2 regions of the Gudongella sp. DL1XJH-153 genome follow, and region 2 is predicted to be linked to the other one. Evidence: riboswitches for the same ligand, from Rfam matches in the RefSeq annotation. Region 2 holds a riboswitch; the other holds the start of a gene.
The links. A riboswitch is a leader RNA that binds a small molecule or an ion and turns the genes downstream of it on or off. The one in region 2 is predicted to bind fluoride.
Positions count from the first base shown of each region.

Region 1 (7,479 bases), on a different contig from region 2:
TTGTGCCAGCAGAGGAGAATACATAAACGGACTTATATTGGCAGATTATCTGGGGGCAGAATTTATTGATGCTACGGAAGTGATAAGATTTAATGCAAGAGGAGTGCTCAATGAAATAGAGACTGAAAAACTGGTGGAAGACAGACTCCTGAATGCTGAAAGAGCAGTGGTTCCAGGATTTTACGGGGCTGACGAGGACGGTAGCATAATTACCTTTTCAAGAGGCGGATCGGATGTAACCGGTTCAATAATTGCCAATGGAATCGGAGCCAAGCTATATGAAAACTGGACAGATGTATCGGGATTCCTAAAGGCGGACCCAAAAGTTGTCCATGATCCTTTGCCAATAAGGGAAATCACCTACAAGGAACTGAGGGAGTTATCCTACATGGGGGCACCAGTATTACACGAAGAGGCAATATTTCCAGTGAGGACCAAGGGAATACCGATTCAGATTAGAAATACAAACAAACCTGAAGACCCGGGGACACTTATTGTAAACGACAATTGGTCTGAAAGCAGTCCTGGTATTATTACTGGTCTGGCAGGGAAAAAAGACTTTACGGTAATCTCGGTTGAAAAGACTCAAATGACTGCAGAGAAGGGATTCTTAAGGAAACTTGTATCTGTTTTTGAGGCAAATGATGTAACCATTGAACATATGCCATCGAGCATAGATTCAATATCCGTTATTGTTTCTGATAAGGAACTGAATGGAAAGCTATCAAAGCTCATGGAGGAGATAAGGATATACTGTAATCCGGATAACATTGCAGCCTATTCAAAAATGGCTCTCCTTGCAGTTGTGGGAAGAGGAATGATCAACACAAAGGGTGTTTCATCAAAGGTGTTTACTGCCCTTTACAAGGACGATATAAATATAAGGATGATATCTCAGGGTTCAAGCGAATTGAATATATTGATTGGAATTGAGAATGATGACTTTGATAAGTCCGTAAGAGCAATTTATAATGCATTTAATGAAAAGGAGGCAAATTAGATGAAAAAGTTTAATGTTGCAGTTGTAGGAGCTACCGGTCTTGTTGGAAGAACAATACTTCAGGTACTTCAGGAGAAGGATTTTCCGGTTCAGAACCTATACCTAATTGCTTCTGAAAGATCTGAAGGTGAAATCGTTCAGTTCAAGGATAAAGAATACAAAGTAATAAAGATCTCAGAGGAAGCTTTTGACAAGGAAATAGATATTGCATTTTTTGCTGCAGGAGGAGCAGTAAGTGAAAAGTATGCACCAATTGCTGCTGAAAAAGGAATTCAGGTAGTTGATAACAGCTCAGTTTTCAGAATGAATCCGGGAGTTCCTTTGGTGGTGCCGGAGGTTAACCCAGAGGACATCAAAAACTCAAAGGGAATAATCGCCAATCCAAACTGCTCGACCATTCAATGCATGCTACCCTTAAAGGCACTGCAGGATGCATATGGAATTGAGAGGGTTGTATACTCAACCTACCAGAGCGTTTCAGGGTCAGGGACCAAGGGGCTCAGGGATCTTGATAAAGGCTTGGCTGAATTCTATCCATATCCAATAAATGGTAATGTGCTTCCTCATATAGATGTATTTCTTGATAATGGCTATACCAAGGAAGAGATGAAAATGATTCAAGAAACAAGAAAAATCCTACATGATGATGAAATGAAGATTACTGCCACAACCGTAAGGGTTCCTGTGAGATTTGCCCATAGTGTATCAGCAAATATTCAGCTGAAAAGAAAATTTGACATAAATGTAGTAAGAAAAATCCTTCAGGGCTATCCCGGAATCATTGTAAAGGATGACCCGGAGAAGGCTGAATATCCAATACCACAGGATGCAGAGGGCAAGGATGAGGTTTATGTAGGTAGGATCAGAAGGGACTTCAGTCAGGAAAATGGCTTAAATCTTTGGATCGTTGCAGACAACATCAGAAAAGGCGCTGCAACAAATGCTGTACAGATTGGAGAGCTTCTTGTAAACAATTGGGAGGAAAAAGAATGATTAACATAGGATTACTTGGATTTGGAACAGTAGGACAAGGAGTATACAGGATTCTCCAGGACAAGGGTGAGGAATTGGTAGCCTTGCTTGGGACAGAAATCGAGATAAAAAGCATATTGGTAAGAGATCTCTACAAGGAACGGAAAACTGAAGTTCCCTTAAGTAAGTTAACTCTTAATCCAGAGGACATTGTAGGAGATGATGATATAGATATAGTCGTCGAGGTAACTGGCGATGTGGATCTTAGCTACAGATATATCAGCAAGGCATTTGACAGAGGAAAGCATGTAGTAACTGCAAATAAGGCCGTTGTATCAGCATATTTTGAGGAGCTGTCACACTTGGCTGAGGAGAATGATGTTTACTTCCTTTATGAAGCGAGCGTTGCAGGTGGGATTCCCATTTTAAAACCACTAAAAGATCAGATTAGAGCCAACAGTATTTCAAAGGTTCAAGGCATACTCAACGGAACCTGCAACTATATCCTTACTAGGATGACAGATGAAGGGCTTGCATATGATGATATTCTCAAGGAAGCCCAGAATTTGGGATATGCAGAGGCTGATCCTTCGTCTGATGTTGAAGGAATTGATACCATGCGGAAGTTGAGAATACTTTCAACCATGGCACTTGGAGCCTCTGTAACCGAGGACGATATAATCTGTGATGGAATTGATTCAATTTCAGGTCTTGATATAGGTCTTCTGAAGGAAATGGGAAGAAAAGCAAAGCTGATTGCTGAAGTCCGAATAGTTGAAGGAGGATATCAGGCAATAGTTCAGCCGAAGGCTGTACCATTTGGAAGCTATTTTTCAGGCGTAAATGGAGCGGAAAATAGCGTTTCCATTGTGGGCAAATACTCAGGAGTTCTTGGTTTTCAGGGGCCTGGGGCAGGAATGTATCCAACTGCAAATGCAATTTTGACAGATGTCATTGACTGCATTCTTGAGACTCAAAAAAAAGTAAATCCATTAAGAGGGAAAAGACTTGAAAATAAGAATGAGGATATCAGTGGAAACTATTATCTAAGAATATCTGATTATGATGAGACCATGGAAATACCCGAAAAATATATTAAAGAGATTATCCATGACAAAGGTGGAGAATTTGCATTTATAACTGAAAAGGTCAAGCTTCATGACCTTCTGTATAAGCTTGCTGAGCACGAAGACAAACCTTTTTCACTGATTGCACTGGTAGAGTAGGAGGAGAAGATGAAATATTACAGCACTAGAAACAAGGACAATAAGGTTTCTTCAATGGAGGCCATCATAAGGGGAATTGCAGAGGACGGGGGACTGTTTGTGCCAGAGAGCATCCCAACACTGTCTGAGTTTGAAAGTCTAAAGGACTTTTCATATAAAGAGCTGGCAAAATTGATTGTTGGGATGTATTTTGATGATTATCCGGAAGAGGATATTAATGCAGCCATAAACGGTGCATATGGAGAGAAATTTGGTAACAAAGAGCCGGTAAAACTTGTGGAAAAAGCTGGAGTGCATTTTCTGGAGCTTTTCCATGGACCGACCCTAGCATTTAAGGACATGGCTCTTACAGTCCTGCCATATCTTATGAGGTCAGCACTTCTAAACAAGGGGATTGAGGAAGAGGTGGTGGTTCTGACAGCAACATCAGGAGACACAGGCAAGGCTGCCTTGGAAGGCTTCAGAGATGTTCCGGGTGTAAATGTTGTTGTCTTCTATCCTAAAGACGGAGTAAGTGAATTGCAGAGACTTCAAATGGTTACACAAAGGGGCGACAATACTCATGTAGTTGCAATAGAAGGCAATTTTGATGACGCACAAAAGGGCGTAAAGGATATTTTTGGAGATGTTGAATACAATAAGGAACTAAAGGAGAGTGGCTACGTATTGTCATCTGCAAACTCCATTAACATCGGAAGATTGATTCCTCAGGTTGTATATTATGTGTACGGTTATCTGAATCTGCTGAAAGAAGAGAAAATCAAAGCCGGCCAGGAAATAAACATAGTTGTGCCAACTGGAAACTTTGGTAATATACTTGCAGCTTACTATGCCAAGGAAATGGGTCTTCCAGTTGACAGACTGATATGTGCATCAAATGACAACAAGGTCTTGACCGATTTCTTTGAGACAGGTTTATACGACAAGGAAAGAAAGCTATTACTTACATCTTCTCCATCAATGGATATTTTGGTTTCAAGTAATCTGGAGAGGTTCCTTTTCCATATTTCAGGGAAAAATCAGTCTGCAATTCAGGATATGATGGATAAGCTATCAAAGGAAGGCTCCTTCAGATGGTCAGATTTCAGCAAAGAAGAGATTTATGGTGAATTTGCAGATGAAGTTGAAGTTTCTACAAGCATTGATAAAATGTTCAGGGGGGAAGGCTATGTTATGGATCCCCATACGGCAGTTGCATACAGTGTCTATAAGAAGTTTTTAAAGGAAACTGGTGATGATAAGCCAGTTATCATAGCATCCACTGCAAGTCCCTTTAAATTCCCGGGAAAAGTTATTTCATCAATGGGCAAGACCGTTCCCAAGAATCTGTTTGAGGGAATAGAAATAATTGCTGATGCAATGGAGGTAGAGATACCTTCCCAGGTTTCAGAGCTTGAAAACCTGCCGGTTTTACACAGACAGACATGCAAAAAGGAAGAGATGAAGAATGCCGTTCTTGAGCTTCTTCAGGGAGGGAAGTCAAATGATTAGGATAAGAGTACCGGCCACAAGTGCAAATCTGGGCCCAGGCTTTGATGTCATGGGTCTTGCCATAGACAGATACAATGAATTTTCATTTAAGGCAAATTCAGGATCCACAAAGATAGATTCAATGGTTCATGAGGGATACAACATGGTTTTCGAGCATCTTGGAAGAGATCCGGAACCTGTTGAGATAAAAATAGATGCGGAGATCCCAATCGCAAGAGGCCTTGGATCATCATCATCCTGTATAATCGGGGGAATGATGGGTGCCAATGAAGTGCTGGGCCGCCCTCTTGAAAGAAATGATATTCTAAGGATTGCAACATACATGGAAGGACATCCGGACAATGTTACACCTGCTCTGCTGGGAGGGGTTGTGATTTCAGCCATGGAGGAGGGAGAGGTCTACAGTATCAGAATACCTTTAAAAAACAACTATGATTTTATAACCATTGTACCTGATTATCACCTACCCACTGAGAAGGCAAGGGCGGCTTTGCCAGAACGAATTCCACGCAAGGATGCCATTTACAATGTAAGCCGTGCAACCCTTCTTGTATCTGCCCTTATGACAGGACAGGATGAGATGATCAAGATAGGCTTTCAGGATAAAATGCACCAGCCCTACAGGGGTGACCTGATTCCGGGCTTTGACAAGGTAATGGCTGCGGCTGGTGCATTGGGAGTTCTGGGTTCATACCTAAGCGGAGCTGGATCAACAATCATGTGTATAGCCAAGGAAGGGGACGATCAGGTCTTCAACAATGTCTCCCAGTTCATAAGTGAGGAGTTTCCAAGCTGGGATGTATACAGACACAAGCTTGAAAATGAAGGTGCGAAAAGAATATTGTAATTGACCTTTGGGCAATAGAAAGGTTATAATTAATAAAGAAATTAAATCATTATAGGTGATGGGGTTCACCATTGACTGCTACGGCTAATGACTCCTGTCTGGGACTTTAACAAGTCCCTGGCAGGAGTTTTTTGATGTATTATTTTAGGGGGGATTTAAATGGCAACTAGTCTTGGAATCATAACAATATTAGGTCTGGCGGCAAATTGGATATTGGAGAAGCTTAAGATACCCGGTCTCCTGGGGATGCTCCTTGTTGGAATTGCAATGGGACCAAATGGACTGGATTTTATTAGCCCGGAGTTGATGAGGGTTTCAGCTGATTTTAGAGAAATAGCCCTGATTATCATACTTTTAAGGGCGGGTCTGGGTCTGGACTGGGATGTGCTAAAAAAAGTAGGAAGATCTGCCCTTGGATTGAGCTTTATCCCTGGAGTTCTTGAAGGTGTAACTATAATGTTGATTTCAACTTTGATATTTGATTTTACACTTATACAAGGGGGGATTTTAGGGTTTATAATAGCCGCAGTATCTCCGGCTGTAGTGGTTCCTGCAATGCTTCAACTGAAGGAAGAAAAAAGAGGTGAAGACAAGAATATACCTACCTTGATACTTGCAGGAGCATCACTTGATGATATTATTGCAATAACAATTTTCACCAGCTTCCTGGGATTGTACGGCGGTGAAAATATCAGTCTAGCAGGTCAGCTTCTTCAGATTCCTCTGTCAATAGTCACAGGAGTTGGAGTCGGATTTGCTGTAGGTCTTGTATTCGTTAGTATATTTGAGACCCACCACATAAGGGATACAAAAAAGGTTCTGATGATTCTTGGTGCTGCAATCCTTCTAATGGGATTTGAAGATCTCATTTCTCGGAGGATTCCATTTTCCGGATTCCTTGGAGTTATGACAATAGGATTTGTAATACTCCTGAAGAGGGGAATTGTAGCCAAACGGCTCTCGGTAAAGTTTAATAAGATTTGGATACTTGCAGAAATTCTATTATTTGTTCTTGTTGGAGCACAGGTGGATATAAATCTGACACTCCATGCAGGGGGATGGGGACTTTTGATAATAGCTGCAGGACTTGTTTTAAGATCAGCTGGAGTTTACATTGCACTTCTTGGCACTAGACTCAATAAAAAGGAAAAACTCTTCTGCGCTGTGGCATATACTCCAAAGGCAACAGTACAGGCTGCAATTGGAGCTGTACCTCTTGCATATGGAGTTCGGGGTGGCGACCTGATACTTTCAATGGCTGTTCTTTCAATAATCTTGACAGCTCCACTGGGAGCGGTGGGTATAAGGTATATGAAAAGGTATTTAAGCTCGCAAACAGAAAAAAGACAAGAGGAGTGAGAACAGTGACAAACAAGAAGGGGATACTGGTATTGATAATATCCATTGCTATTCTGGCACTGATATATCGAGTTCTTCCCGACAGAATTCCGGTACTATTCTGGCTGACGGGAAACTATCTTTATGCCCCAAGGGAATTTGTATTTGCATTTGCCATAATACCATTTGTGATTTACAAGACATGGTGGAGCTAAAGAGTTGTGGGTTTATGTCTACGATATGTCGGGTAAATAGATACTACAAATGTTAATGCATGTTTATTAAGGGGTTTTTCTTATGATGACACCTGAATTAAAATCAAGTATTGTAAGGCTTGCAACGGAGAGCAATGTAAAATATAAAAACCTTAATATTAGAAGGCTTATTTCCAATATGGACAAAAACTTTCGTGAAATCACTAAGACCTACAATGATTTATCAGATATTGCTTCCAGGGAAGATGATTTGATATTAGGTATATCATGGATTCTAGACAATTATTATAAGATAGAGGAAGAGTATAGTAAGTTAAAGGTATCCTCAACTAAAAAAGATAAGTTGATTCTCGGGATATTGACAAATACTATTTTCAAAGGCTACCCTCA
Region 1 covers NZ_JBMEMN010000003.1:85,203-92,681, reverse strand. The annotation lists gene ACOEN1_RS02875 (aspartate kinase) at 1-1,000, shown strand, start outside; gene ACOEN1_RS02870 (aspartate-semialdehyde dehydrogenase) at 1,001-1,993, shown strand; gene ACOEN1_RS02865 (homoserine dehydrogenase) at 1,990-3,198, shown strand; gene thrC (threonine synthase) at 3,208-4,689, shown strand; gene thrB (homoserine kinase) at 4,682-5,536, shown strand; fluoride riboswitch at 5,582-5,640, shown strand; gene ACOEN1_RS02850 (cation:proton antiporter) at 5,696-6,895, shown strand; gene ACOEN1_RS02845 (hypothetical protein) at 6,901-7,089, shown strand; gene ACOEN1_RS02840 (hypothetical protein) at 7,172-7,479, shown strand, end outside.
Region 1: another riboswitch for fluoride. It lies ahead of ACOEN1_RS02850 (cation:proton antiporter); the one in region 2 lies ahead of ACOEN1_RS00320 (DUF1700 domain-containing protein).

Region 2 (7,479 bases):
CCACAGAAAAACCAAGGAAACAGAAAGAGTTGTAATCGGTGCAACTAAGGAGTATGAGCCTTTATGCAGATCGTGTTTCCTTAAGGATAAGAAAAAAGAGGATGCTATTGTAAATAAGAACCAGGTAACTTTTATTGATTAAAAATGATGGGATGACAATTGTCATCCCATTAACTATACTATTCAAAAAGTGTTATATTACCTGAAGAGCTTGCAAGGTCCATATTGTAGGAGCCTTCCTCCAGAGTCATCCTAAGATTGTATCCATCATTTTGTATTGATTTTGCGGAACCTTCATAGGAAATTCTTCCTGAGGAAGTTGTTGCCTTCACTTCAAGCGGAAGCCCTTTTAATGGACCGCTGCGGATATTTCCGGAGCTGGTGGTCACTCTAATATCACCCAATGGAACAATTGGACTAAAGGTAATATTACCAGAGCTACTGGCTATTGAAATTTTGCCAGTTGATGAAATGATTTCAATTTCTCCTGAAGAAGATACAATTTTGGTTTCTGATGCCAAGATCTGACCTATTCTAATATTTCCGGAACTCGATTCAATACTGGCAACATCTGCATCTATAAGTACAGCTTCAAAATCAGCAGAGGAAGATTTAAAATCCAAGCTTCCATCAAAGGTTGAAGGCAAGTATATCTCCAATTGAAGATTAGACTGAGAAACCGTGAATCCACCGGTTTCTGGTGTAACTGACACCTTAATGTTATTACCGATATCTTGAATATCAAGTGAAACAGCTCTATTTGACTTGTAACTTCCCTTTAAGGAAGCAATCAGTTCATCATTATCTGATGTATAAACTCGAGTGTTTGCAAATGTACTATGAATTGAAACTGAGTCGATATTCTCCGAAAGATTCGTACTTTTTGACTCATCAGCTTCATATGATTTCAGATTGGAGAAAATATTGATGCGTTCAAAAAAGCTTATGTCTCGAATTCCCACTACAGTCTTGTTTCCATCTTCAACAACTTCAATTCCATCCCAATTGATTGAAACAGATTTACCATTCTCATTAATCATTATTCCTCCAGAACCAATTTCAAAAGTATCTCCGTTGTTAGTTATTTCTATTCCCCCTTCTCCTGCGATATCGTCAATATTGAAATCGTCGATATAAAGAAGAGAATATATTCCCACCCCAAATGCAATAAGTACTACTCCTGCAAGTATTAGGGATAATCTTTTTAAATCCATTTAATTCCCTCCTAACTATTTATAACCTTCTTATTCCATTCAATATACATTGAGGCGAGCCTGTAGAATAGTTTGCTCAGATAAATACCAAATATAAAAACCAAAGCGCCCAGGGCACTTAAACCGATTCCGAAAGCCAAAGAAGTAAGCATTCCAGGGACAAATCCTGCCATAAAACTCGTGAAGGGAGCACCAATCATTAACCCCACTCCACCGACAACAAAACCTATACCAGCTCCAAAGATTCCTACAATAACTCCAAGCACTGCCACCGCTGGTCCTGCCAGGAATACAATATTAAGTCCCAGCAATAATAGGATAATCAGAAACCTTTTTACACCGTCATCTGCTGGTTTTGCTGTAGCGGTATTTGGGTTTGCCTTTTCTTCGGGCCCAATTGTGCTTAGTATACTTTCTGCCACTTCTTTTGGAGATCCCAGTTCAGCAGATATTTCATCATCCGTTTTACCTTTATCTCGTCCAATATTAAAATGTTCTTCGTAGTCAAGTAATACTTCTCTCAACTCACTTTCGCTTAATTCAGCAAGATAAGATCTAAGCCTTTTTAAATACTCAGGGGAATTGACCCTATAATAAAAAAGCTGATGAGTCTGTGAAAATAAAAAATCACAGAAGTCATCAGCAAATTTGCGGTTCAAGCTAAGCTTAGGGAGAACTTCATTCCCAATAATATGAATTTATCATAATCAGTATTAATTTTCAACATGTCAAAACATTTTTTTCTTTACCATGAAAAGAGCCAGAATAGTTGATAACCCTAAAGAAATTGCGATTATTATAATAAACGCATAAGGCTGCATAGACAAAGGAACAGGTACATTCATTCCAAAAAAGCTTGCAATCATTGTAGGAATAGTAAGTACAATTGTCACTGAGGTTAAAAACTTCATTACAATGTTTAGATTGTTTGAAATAATAGAAGCAAAAGCGTCCATCATTCCGCTTAAAATATTGCTATAGATATTGGCCATTTCAATAGCTTGCTTATTTTCAATAATAACATCTTCAAGTAAATCTTCATCTTCAGGATATTTTTTAATTGCATCAAGTTTGAGCATTTTTTCAAGAACAATTTCATTACTTCTTAAAGAAGTAGAAAAATAAACTAAGCTTTTCTCTAAATCCAGAAGTTGAATTAATTCTTTGTTTTTCATAGATTTATGCAGTTCACGTTCAATATTAAGGCTCATGCGATCAATTTGTTTCAAATATTGAAGGTAATAAGTTGCATTTTTGAAAAGTAATTGAAGTATAAATCGACTTTTCTTGAAAGTGTAGAAACTTTTAATTTTACCAGACATGAAATCATTTAGTAATGGGATTGCCTTTAGGCATACTGTTATAATATTTTCACCTGATAAAATGATTCCCATAGGTAATGTTGTATAAATCTTTGATCCATCATTTTCTTCAAAAAATGGAACATCTACTAGAATGAGCGTACAGTTCTCATCTACTTCTATTCTTGATCGTTCCTCTTCATCAAGAGCTGCTCGTAAATGGTCTTGTGGAATTGAAAATGAATTACTTATTATATTGATTTCTTCCTCTGTTGGTTTAATCATATTAATCCAGATGTTATCTTGAATTTCATTTAATTGGATTAAAGATTCATTGAGTGTTTTAAAATACTTGATCATAATAATCTCCTTTCAATACTTAGAATAATGTGAGCACACAAAAGCGATCTTTATGATTACATGTCTCAAGCATTTTTTCTCACAGTAAACTTAGTATACGGGATTAATACAAGATATAATCAAGTATACATAAAGGTAATCATATAGATAGGATTAAGGTGCTTTATTAAATTTTGGTTGTAACAACTATGTTCAGGACCACTATCCATATATCTCACCTCTTTCTTAACATGAAAAGTATTAAAACCATCTAGCAATTATACATCAGTTGCCAAAACTATTCAATAATAACATTGATAACTAGCGAAAAAGAGTATTATACAACTGCTTCATTGGCTCTAAAGACACCACTTTGAGATAACAATGCATCAACCAAAGTGGATTTACCTGCGTCTACGTGGGCAATTACCGCCACGTTTAAAATTTTTTGTTTTTCCATAATTCCTCACATCTCGTATGTTTTCAAGTAACTAAACTAGTATACTACAATAAACACCTTCTGCATACCCCTGATTCATAAACTTAACCATCATAAAAATATAATGCCTAAACTTATCTTTCTTTTATAAATTTTTTTCATGTGTTAAAATAAAAATTAGGAGGCAAAAAATGAAATCCAATCATTTAATACTTACAGCAAAAAATCAACGCAACGAAAAGGGCTTATGGTCACTCATAGATATATTTCTATTAACACCCGCAGTTTATATTGTTTTTTCATCCTTGCTTTTTATCGCCCTTGACCCCATCAGTGCCACTGTGCCATCAACTTATTTTATGGAAGTCCTAAAGTTTTCCAGCATTCATTTGGGTATCAGCTTCATGGTCATGGTTTTATCCATCTGGTTTGTGGTTAAAACCATGGAACACAGGGGCCTTAAGACCCTAGGCTTTCAAGCAAAAAAGCCATTGGTCAAATATGGTTTTGGCTTTTTAATAGGCTTTATCATGATCAGCCTGACCACCCTATTAATTTTATTATCTAAGAGTGGTCAGCTAAATGCTGATCATATACAAGTTTCTGGTTATTCCGCCCTACCAACCGTTCTTATTATGCTTGTAGGTTGGCTCATACAAGGAGGGGCAGAAGAAGTATTAACAAGAGGCTTTATACTGCCTAAACTTACTTATCGCTATAATCTCTTCTTTGGTGTTTTTATATCTTCATGCCTATTTTCCTTACTACATTTAGGTAACCCTGGCATGGGATGGATTCCCATTATGAATTTAAGCCTCTTCGGTTTATTTGCAGCCCTTTACAGCTTATATGAAGAAAGTATCCTAGGCATTTGCGGTCTCCACAGCGCTTGGAACTTTTTTCAAGGTAATGTCTATGGTTTTCTTGTCAGCGGCACTTCAGCCAAAGGTGGCAGTCTTATGGGCATTGCACCCAATGAAAAGACGCTCCTCAATGGGGGGGACTTTGGTCCAGAAGGTGGTTTCATTGTATCTTTTGTTTTGGTCGTTGGCATAATAATTTGTATCTTTTATCTTATAAAAAAAGAAAAACAAGGTGTGGCTTAAATGCCCATCTTGTTTTTATCCTTATCTTATAAAAATCTATGTAGTATAAACTGATCAACCAATACAAAGGCCCCTAGTATGAAAACATAGACAGAAAAAATCTTCAAACTCTTTTTAGCAATGAGTTCCATCATCAATTTAATGGCAAAATAGCCAGAAATCCCTGCAGCAAGGGTCCCTGCAACAATGGGTCCTAAGGACCCTAGGGTCTCAATCTCGGCTAAGTCCTTAAACTGGAATACCAAAGATCCTAAAATGGCTGGAATGGACATTAAAAAAGAAAACTTAGCCGCAAAACGTCTGTCTAGTCCCTCAAATAAACCACCTGCTATGGTTGAACCCGCTCTTGAGACCGCTGGAAAAATAGCAGCCCCCTGGGCAATACCCATAACAATGGCATGTCTAGGTTTCATTTCTTTTAAAGTTTTATGGCCAGGTTTTTTAGACTCAACAAGCCATAGTAGACTACCGGTAATGATAAAACCAAAGCCTAGGGTTGAGCCTGTATCAAAAGCAGATTCTACAAAATCTTTTAGTAGCAGTGCTATAAAAATAGTCGGTAGGGTTGCAAGAACAATATAAACACTTAACTTTTGAAAGGGTTTCTTCAACATATCCCAAATATCTTTTTTAAATATGACAATTACAGCCAGTAAAGTGCCCATATGGACCATAATTGTAAAAAATAAGGTACCTTCCTCAATGCCAAAAAGCCTTTGAAGCAAAACCAGGTGTCCTGAACTGGACACAGGTAAAAATTCTGTCAAACCTTGAACAATGCCTAATATAATTGCCTGTAATATACTCATCATAACCTCTCTTTACTTTATCCTTAATCAGTTTAGCACCTAAATTCTGCGTTAAACTGATTCATAATTACATTTCATCAAATTTACGAAGAATTTAAGTTCCGATTACTATATTCTACCATAAATAAACCTTCTTTTGAATAATTTTTCTAAGTTTTCTGTAATAATATATGTTCCCCCAAAACACCACCATAGTAAATAAACCTCATAGTGTTTTACGAAGCTAATGTTAGCAGTACAATTATTAACTATCATTCATGAACGGTTATACCAAACAGTTTCATACACTTTCCAATAAGGGTAGGTTTCACCTATTTTCATGATTACAGACCTTGCAGTTTTTATGATTTTTCCTGCAAGAAACACATACTTTAAGCGAAACGTCTTAATTTGTTGCCTGTATTCAGTGATTGTTAAAAAATCAAACTTAAACAATAAAAACAAGTTGTATGAAAGCATCATCATTTGAAATACTGCTTCATTTGCCCAAAATGATTTCAACAGAAGATGCCCTACGTTCATATCATATTTGGCTTCTTTAATATAATTTTCTGCATTACCTCTTTTTTCATAGGTAATGACTACCTTTTCTGAAGGTAAATCTGTATTGGTAATAAAGAAAAAATACAGGTACTCTGCACCAGGCAAAATTGATAATTGAACTCTATCTTTTTCGGGTTTGATCACACGAGAAACTACAAATCTTCTTTCATTATCCCAAGTATTTAATTTGGTAAATAGTTCTATTGTCTCTCTACCTTCTTCACCTTCAACAAAATGTTTCTTGGAATCTGTCACTTTTGTAGTGAGAGTAGGATAGGCTTTAGCTTTAATCAAATATTCGCAATTAAGTGATTCTATTGTCTGTATTATTTCCTCATCAAAATATCCGCTATCCATTCGAAATAAGATTTCTAAATCATTTGTTTTGATGTTAGCTACTATTTCCTTTATCATTTCTGCAGCGCCATTAGCAGTATAGGTGTTACCACTTCTCATAAATCCAGTGATATAAGCTTTAAGTTCATCACAGAAAGAAAATTGAATATTGTAACAGCGATTTCCTACTTTTTTAGGGTTATAACCTTTGGTAGCACCTTCTTGATGACCTTCTACATTTATGACACTGCTATCAATATCTATTGTAATTGAACTTAATCCACTTTTAGAAAGTAACTTTTTAAACACTTTGAAATTGATATCTCGAAACATTTGCGTTGTCTTATATGTAAAGCAAGATAGAAATCTTGATACGGTACTGGGCATTTTTACAGATATGTCAAATTCCTTAACCAAAGGATCATTTTGAAGTAACTTAAGACGTTCTAACTTATCAATCCCAATAAAATGTCCACAAAGCATTGTTTTTATGTGATTCATTTTGATTCTATTGGTGGATTGGTTATCAAAAATGAGATCATTTTCAATCATATCGAAAATACCATTGTTTTTTGCTTCTTCAAGAAGCAAAAAGATTCCTGCATTTGAAGTAAGATTCTTTGCATTAAAATCAAGTTTATTAATCATAGTTCTGGGCTCCTTTCATACAACATTCATTGTTATATTTATACCCATTATGAGAGTCAAAAAACATTAAATAATCTGAATTTCCTTTCACCCAATGGGTGAAAAGCGAATATTGCTAAACTTGTTGTTATCACTAAGTTTTAAGACTTCTGGATTATTTAAACGCAGAACCTAGGTACTCATTCCTTGTCATCAGACACACCCCTTAACAATAAATTGACATCATTCACAAAACTATCCCATTCCTCCTGAAGTACTAAAAGTACATCCTGTCCCTTCTCTGTTAGTTTATAATATTTTCTCGGAGGACCCTCTTGGGATTCCTCCAGATATGTCGTTACATAACCGTCACTTCTAAATCTTCTTAGGAGAGGGTAGATGGTACCTTCAGAAATCTTGATAAACCGAGAGATGTTTTCAACCAATTCATACCCATAATAATCTTTTCTGTTCAGCAATGTGAGAACACAAAGCTCAAGAACTCCTTTTTTGAATTGTATATTCATGGCTAATCTCCTTTCACAGCTATAATATATCATACGCTACCTTATAATGCAAGGTACTAAATAAAAAAAGTATCAAAAAAATTTAGGTTACTTTTTTGATACTCAACACGAAAATCTCACAATTCAAATAAATAGTAATTTTCTATTCCTAATAAAAAAAACAGGAGAAATTTTCTCCTGTTTACTCAAAGCTCAGTCCTTCTCTGTGCAATCCAACACTTAAAACAATACCAATGGA
Region 2 covers NZ_JBMEMN010000001.1:64,930-72,408, reverse strand. The annotation lists gene ACOEN1_RS00330 (thymidine kinase) at 1-142, shown strand, start outside; gene ACOEN1_RS00325 (DUF4097 family beta strand repeat-containing protein) at 180-1,214, opposite strand; gene ACOEN1_RS00320 (DUF1700 domain-containing protein) at 1,226-1,873, opposite strand; fluoride riboswitch at 1,838-1,909, opposite strand; gene ACOEN1_RS00315 (magnesium transporter CorA family protein) at 1,943-2,875, opposite strand; partial or broken gene ACOEN1_RS00310 (GTP-binding protein) at 3,198-3,314, opposite strand; gene ACOEN1_RS00305 (CPBP family intramembrane glutamic endopeptidase) at 3,485-4,399, shown strand; gene ACOEN1_RS00300 (undecaprenyl-diphosphate phosphatase) at 4,426-5,208, opposite strand; gene ACOEN1_RS00295 (IS1380 family transposase) at 5,464-6,735, opposite strand; gene ACOEN1_RS00290 (PadR family transcriptional regulator) at 6,915-7,241, opposite strand; gene rodA (rod shape-determining protein RodA) at 7,423-7,479, opposite strand, start outside.